One region of the Streptomyces sp. NPDC088766 genome, then DNA from elsewhere that is predicted to be linked to it. Evidence: riboswitches for the same ligand, from Rfam matches in the RefSeq annotation. Region 1 holds a riboswitch; each other region holds the start of a gene.

What was found. A riboswitch is a leader RNA that binds a small molecule or an ion and turns the genes downstream of it on or off. The one in region 1 is predicted to bind cyclic di-AMP.
Region 2: linked by a shared signal. The riboswitch ahead of ACIP5W_RS05235 (M23 family metallopeptidase) and the one ahead of ACIP5W_RS23235 (M23 family metallopeptidase) in region 1 are both predicted to bind cyclic di-AMP.
Region 3: linked by a shared signal. The riboswitch ahead of ACIP5W_RS00735 (NlpC/P60 family protein) and the one ahead of ACIP5W_RS23235 (M23 family metallopeptidase) in region 1 are both predicted to bind cyclic di-AMP.

What each region holds. Positions count from the first base shown of each region.
Region 1 covers NZ_JBIVKQ010000017.1:52,639-54,830, reverse strand. The annotation lists gene ACIP5W_RS23240 (M16 family metallopeptidase) at 1-874, shown strand, start outside; cyclic di-AMP (ydaO/yuaA leader) riboswitch at 1,085-1,252, shown strand; gene ACIP5W_RS23235 (M23 family metallopeptidase) at 1,266-2,021, shown strand.
Region 2 covers NZ_JBIVKQ010000003.1:4,677-6,868, reverse strand. The annotation lists gene ACIP5W_RS05245 (dihydrofolate reductase family protein) at 1-776, shown strand, start outside; tRNA gene ACIP5W_RS05240 (tRNA-Met) at 843-916, shown strand; cyclic di-AMP (ydaO/yuaA leader) riboswitch at 1,223-1,382, shown strand; gene ACIP5W_RS05235 (M23 family metallopeptidase) at 1,390-2,192, shown strand, end outside.
Region 3 covers NZ_JBIVKQ010000001.1:162,463-164,654, reverse strand. The annotation lists gene pcrA (DNA helicase PcrA) at 1-1,019, opposite strand, end outside; cyclic di-AMP (ydaO/yuaA leader) riboswitch at 1,251-1,418, shown strand; gene ACIP5W_RS00735 (NlpC/P60 family protein) at 1,469-2,192, shown strand, end outside.

The sequences.
Region 1 (2,192 bases):
GGCGACCGCGCGCATGTCGCGCCCGCGCCAGGGCACCGCGGAGACCGTCGAGAAGATCGACTCCGCCGCCGTACGCGCCTTCTACGAGAAGCACGTCCGCCCCGCCACGGCCACCGCCGTGGTCGTCGGCGATCTCACCGGAGTCGACCTCGACGCGCTCCTGGGCGACACCCTGGGAGCCTGGACCGGTTCCGCGGCCCAGCCGCGTCCGGTGCCGCCGGTGACCGCCGACGACACCGGACGGGTCGTCATCGTGGACCGCCCTGGCGCCGTCCAGACGCAGCTGCTGATCGGCCGCGTCGGCGCCGACCGGCACGCGCGCGTGTGGCCCGCGCAGGTGCTCGGCACGTACTGCCTGGGCGGCACCCTCACCTCCCGGCTGGACCGCGTCCTGCGCGAGGAGAAGGGATACACCTACGGCGTGCGTGCCTTCGGCCAGGTCCTCAGGTCCGCGCCGGACGGCTCGGGCGCCGCGATGCTCGCCATCAGCGGCTCGGTCGACACCCCCAACACCGGTCCCGCGCTGGAGGACCTGTGGAAGGTGCTGCGCACCCTCGCCGAGGGCGGGCTGACCGACGCCGAGCGGGACGTCGCCGTGCAGAACCTCGTCGGAGTGGCGCCCCTGAAGTACGAGACGGCCGCCGCCGTGGCGGGCACGCTGGCCGACCAGGTCGAGCAGCACCTGCCGGACGACTACCAGGCCACGCTGTACCAGCAGCTCGCCGCGACCGGCACCGTGGAGGCCACGGCAGCGGTCGTGAGCGCCTTCCCGGTGGACCGCCTGGTGACGGTCCTCGTCGGCGACGCGGCGGCGATCAAGGCGCCGGTCGAGGCCCTCGGTATCGGTGAGGTGAAGGTCGTCTCCGCGGAGTAGGAACGCGGACCGGCGGCCGTGAGGCCGCGCGCAGGAGCCCTGGTGGACTGATGTGTCACCAGGGCTCCCTGATGCCCGAATTGAGGGAAAGGCTGCCTGTCTGCCCTGTGGCATGCGCTACAAAAGCCGCGTTCCGTTTGGGGATCGACGGCCGTCGCGTCTAGTTTCAACCGGGCTGTTCGTCAGGCAGTGCGCCGCGTCCGCGGCACCGGACAGTCATCGCCGAGTCCCCGCACGGCGCGAGCCAGGGGAGCCGGGGACCCAACCAGACAGTCCCTGGGGTGAATCGGACGCCCGCGCGAGCCGCGAGGGGGTCCGTAGGAGACCTTCCTGCTCCGAACCCGTCAGCTAACCCGGTAGGCGAGAGGGAAGGAAAGGACCGCTCAACTTCATGGCGTCCACTTGCGCCACCGGGAAGCACCGTCGTCCCAGCAGGATGAAGCGCACCACCGCCCGCGCCGCGGGCATCGCGGCGCTCACCACCACCGGCGTCATTGGCACCGTCGCCTCCGGCCCCGCCCTCGCCGCGGAGAAGGCCGTCGAGCAGACCGGCCTCATTCCGGTCGTCACCATCGGTGACACGGTCGCCGAGCGGATCGACGACCAGGCCGCCGCGCAGAAGCAGGCCGCCGTGGCGGAAGCCGCGCGCAAGGAGGCCGCCGCCCAGGCCGCGGCGAAGGTCGAGGCGGAGCGCGAGGCCCGGGTCCGCGCCGCCCGCGCGGCCGAGCGCGAGCGCCTGAGCACCTTCGTCTCACCGATCAGCGGCTCCTACGTCTCCACCGGCTACCGGTCCGGCGGCTCGCTGTGGTCCTCCGGCAGCCACACCGGCATCGACTTCCACGCCGCCAGCGGCACCCCCGTGCACGCGGTGGGCCTCGGCACCGTCGTCGAGGCCGGCTGGGGCGGCGCCTACGGCAACCAGGTCGTGATCCGGATGAACGACGGCACGTACACCCAGTACGGCCACCTGTCGTCCATCAGCGTCTCGGTGGGCCAGAAGGTGGCCCCGGGGCAGCGCATCGCCCTGTCCGGCGCCACCGGCAACGTCACCGGCCCGCATCTGCACTTCGAGGCCCGCACCGGCGTGGAGTACGGCTCGGACATCGATCCGGTCGCCTACCTCCGCAAGCACGGCGTGAACATCTGACGACGTACGGCGACAGATCGTACGGCCCCGGCCCGCACGGCCGGGGCTTTCGTCGTTTCCGGGACCTTACTGTCCAAAAAATATCCCTGGATTCCGGCCCGCCATCGGAAATTCCCGCTGATTGCAATAGAGTCACGGAACACACGTCAATCGTCGACGTTTCACGGGGAT
Region 2 (2,192 bases), on a different contig from region 1:
TCGCGGCGGACGTCGTCCCGCTGGGCCCCGGCCTCGACTGGCGCCGGCTCCTGGAACACCTCCACGACGTGCGGGGCGTACGGCGCCTCATGGTCGAGGGCGGCGGCACGATCCACACCCAGCTCCTCCAGGAGGGCCTCGCCGACGAACTCCAGCTCGTCCTGGCCCCCCTGTTCGTGGGCGACCCGCACGCACCCCGGCTGTTCGGCCCCGGCGGCTACCAGGGCGGGCGCCTGCGGCTGACGGGGACCCGGCGCATCGAGGACGTGGTCCTCATGTCGTACGAGCCCACCGCACCCGGTACCGGGCTGCTCCCCGCCGCAGCCGACCGGCACTGGCTGGCCCTCGCCTGCGGGCTGGCCGCCGCCTGTCCGCCGTCGCGGACCGCGTTCAGCGTCGGCGCGGTCGTGGTGGCGGCCGACGGTACGGAGCTGGCGCGCGGCCACTCCCGCGAGGCGGGCGACCCCGTCGTCCACGCCGAGGAGGCGGCCCTCGCCAAGACCGACCCCGCCGACCCCCGGCTGGCCGGCGCGACCGTCTACAGCAGCCTGGAACCCTGCGCCCGGCGCTCCTCCCGGCCGGCCCCGTGCGCCCGTCTGATCCTCGACGCGGGCGTGCGCCGGGTCGTGACGGCCTGGCGGGAGCCGGACACCTTCGTCGCCGACGCCGACGGGAGCGGCCTGCTGGCCGCCGCGGGCGCGGACGTCGTCGTCCTTCCCGAGTACGAGGAGCGGGCGAAGGCGCCCAACGGCCATCTGCTCCGCCGGACCCCCTGACCGGTCCCCCGGGTCCGACCGTGGTTCTGGGCGTCCCCCGCATGGCGTAGACTGGTGTCACACCGACGCGGGGTGGAGCAGCTCGGTAGCTCGCTGGGCTCATAACCCAGAGGTCGCAGGTTCAAATCCTGTCCCCGCTACTCAATGCCGAGGGCCGGAATCCCGATCAAGGGATTCCGGCCCTCGGTGCGTCAGGGCGACCCTTCCCGTCACGTACGGTCAACGCGTCGGAGCCCTGCGCACAACATCTGAGACACCGTCAAAAACCCGGTGACCCCTGAACCGTTCGGGCGGCCGGTCAACTCGCCCGTTTTTCACCGCTCCTGGGCTGAAAGTCCAGGCCATGAATGTTGTTGATCAAGCCGAACGGCTTGGAATCCCGCCCCCGCGTCTATTAACGTTCGATAACGCAGCGCGGTCGTCCCAGCCGTCACAAGAGGCGGCTCCGTGCGCACGCGCCGAATCCCGCAAGGGAACCGGGGAACCACCAACTTGGGGTGAATCACGCGGAAGCCGCCGTACAGTCACGGCCGGTATACGCGCGTAGGAGACCTTCCCGCTCCGAACCCGTCAGCTAACCCGGTAGGCGACGGAAGGAAAGGAGTACGCCCGCGTGGCGTCCAACCGGCCTGCCCCAGAAGCCCCCGCCGTGCCCGGCCAGCAGACCTTCGGCTACGGCACCTACCGCACCGACGAGGGCCCCTGGGAGGAATGGAACCCCACCGCGGACTCCATTCGTCCGGTGCGCGGCAAGCACCGCGTCGCCAAGCAGCGCGGCGGACTCGCCCGCAGCTCCACCGTTCTCGGCGTCGGCGTCATAGCCGCCGTCGGCGGCGCGGGCATGGCCAGCGCCAACACCGGCAAGTCGCCCGTCTCCATCTCCATGCCCGACCTCCCCTCGGTGGGTTCCCTCATCTCGGACGACGACACCCCCGAGGAGACGGCGCCCGCTCTCAGCACCTTCGGCGCCTTCGGTACCGAGGCCGTCGCCGCCGACAGCGCCGACAGCGGTGCCGACGCCGGAGAGGCGCTGCGCAACCGGATCATGGCGCAGGCCGAGTCGCAGCAGACCCAGGTCGAGACCAAGGCGCAGGAGGCCGCCGAGGCCGCCGCGGCCAAGGCAGCCGCCGAGGCCGCAGCCAAGGCCGAGAAGGAGGCCGCGGCCAAGGCCGAGGCCGCCAAGAAGAAGGCCGCCGAGGAAGCCGCCAAGAAGGCGGAGGCCGAGCGCCTCGCCGAACTGGCCAAGCAGTACGCGCTGCCGACCTCCTCGTACACGATCACCTCGACCTTCGGTCAGGCCGGCGCCTACTGGTCCTCCGGGTACCACACCGGCCTCGACTTCGCCGCCCCCACCGGCACGCTCATCAAGGCCGTGCACAGCGGCACCATCACCTCCGCCGGCTGGGACGGGTCGTA
Region 3 (2,192 bases), on a different contig from region 1:
ATGGTCGCCCCGCGGAAGGCGTAGATCGACTGGTCGGCGTCACCCACGACGCACAGCTCGGCAGGGGGCAGGTCGTGCGCGTTCCGCGGTGCGTCCACCGGCTGTTCGACGGACCCGACGAGCTCCCTGACCAGGGCGTACTGGGCGTGGTTGGTGTCCTGGTACTCGTCGACGAGGACGTGCCGGAAGCGGCGCCGGTAGTGCTCGGCGACGTCGGGGAAGGCGCGCAGCAGATTGACCGTCGTCATGATCAGGTCGTCGAAGTCGAGGGCGTTCGCCTCGCGCAGCCGCGACTGGTACATGGCGTAGGCCTGCGCGAGGGTCTTCTCGAAGCCGTCGGCGGCCCGGGCGGCGAAGTCCTCCTCGTCGATCAGCTCGTTCTTGAGGTTGCTGATCTTGGCGCTGAAGGACTTGGGCGGGTAGCGCTTGGGGTCGAGGTCCAGGTCGCGGCAGACCAGGGCCATCAGGCGCTTGGAGTCGGCGGCGTCGTAGATCGAGAACGACGAGGTGAAGCCGAGCCGCTTGCTCTCACGGCGCAGGATGCGCACGCACGCGCTGTGGAAGGTCATCACCCACATCGCGTTCGCCCGCGGGCCGACGAGCTGCTCGACGCGCTCCTTCATCTCGCCCGCGGCCTTGTTGGTGAAGGTGATCGCGAGGATCTGGCCCGGATGGACGTGCCGCTCGGCGAGGAGGTGGGCGATGCGGTGGGTCAGCACGCGCGTCTTGCCCGAGCCGGCACCGGCGACGATGAGCAGCGGGGTGCCGGAGTGGACGACGGCTGCGCGCTGGTTCTCGTTGAGCCCCTCCAGGAGCGCCGCCGCGTCGATCGGCGGGCGCGGGGCGCCGTCGCGGTAGTGGGTGTCCCGGTCCGGCGGCACGTCGAACTTCCCGCCGAACAGATCGTCCGGAACCGGTTCCGGAGAGTGATCGTCCTCGGGCGGCGGCGGGGGTTCCTCGTCGTGGCCGCGGGGGGCCTGGAGGTCCGCCAGGAAGCTGTCGTCAAAGAGGCTGCTCATCGCTCTCCGAGTCTAGGCCGCCCCACCGACAACCCGAGGCCGTCCGGGAAACATCCCGGCCCCTCACCGACCGGGGCGCCCCTTGCACCGTCGGTGACCGCGAACGGCGAAACGTCCGGAGGTCACGAAAATGTATCGGGCATATCACCCACCAACCTTCACAGGGGCCACACCAGTTGGCTACCGTGCCGGGCAGGCCGCTCGACCCCTTCCGGCGAACCTCGCCGGGCCGCGCGGCCTCCGCCGAGTCCGGTGTGCCCCGCGGCAGCCGGAGCCGGGGACCCACCGAGAACTTGGGGTGAATCGGCTCACTCCTGCGGGAGCAGAGCCGTAGGGCAACCCTTCCAAGCATTCGCCCGAACCCGACAGCTAACCCGGTAGGCGGAGCATGGAAGGAGTCGCCTCCCTTGGCGTCGCAGCACCGCAAGCCGCGCACCGCGAGCACGCGCATGGCGGGCATCCGCACGCCCGCTCTCGCCACCGCCGCCCTCACCTCGGTGGCCCTGCTCTCGCAGACGGCCAACGCCGCCCCCTCCACCGACGACAGGCCGAGCCTGGAGGAGGTCGAGAAGAAGGTCGACGACCTCTACCGGCAGGCGGAGTCGGCCACCGAGAAGTACAACGCCGCCAAGGAGAAGGCGACCAAGCAGCGCAAGAAGGTCGACACCCTCCTCGACGACGTCGCGCAGCGCGCGCAGAAGCTCAACGACGCGCGCGAGGAGCTGGGAACCTACGCCGCCGCCCAGTACCGCACCGGCGCCTCCGCCCCCGACACGGCGACCCTCCTGCTCGCGGACTCCCCGCAGGACTACTTCGACCAGACGCAGCTGATGGGGCGGGTGACCGACCGCCAGAAGGGCGCGGTGGACGACTACTTCGCCGACCAGGCGGAGACGATGAAGAAGCGCCAGGAGGCCTCCCGGAGCCTCCAGACGCTGACCGACTCGCAGAACGACCTGAGGACCGCCAAGGCCGCCGTCCAGAAGAAGCTGGGCTCCGCCCGCGCGCTGCTGTCGCAGCTGACGGCCGAGGAGAAGGCGCGGCTGGCGAAGATCGAGGAGCGCAAGCGGCAGGAGGCCGCCCGCAAGGCCGCCGAGCTGGCCGAGCAGCAGGCGGCGCAGGCGGCCGCGCAGCAGGAGAGCGCCGGCTCGCCGGATCCGGCGGGCACCGGCA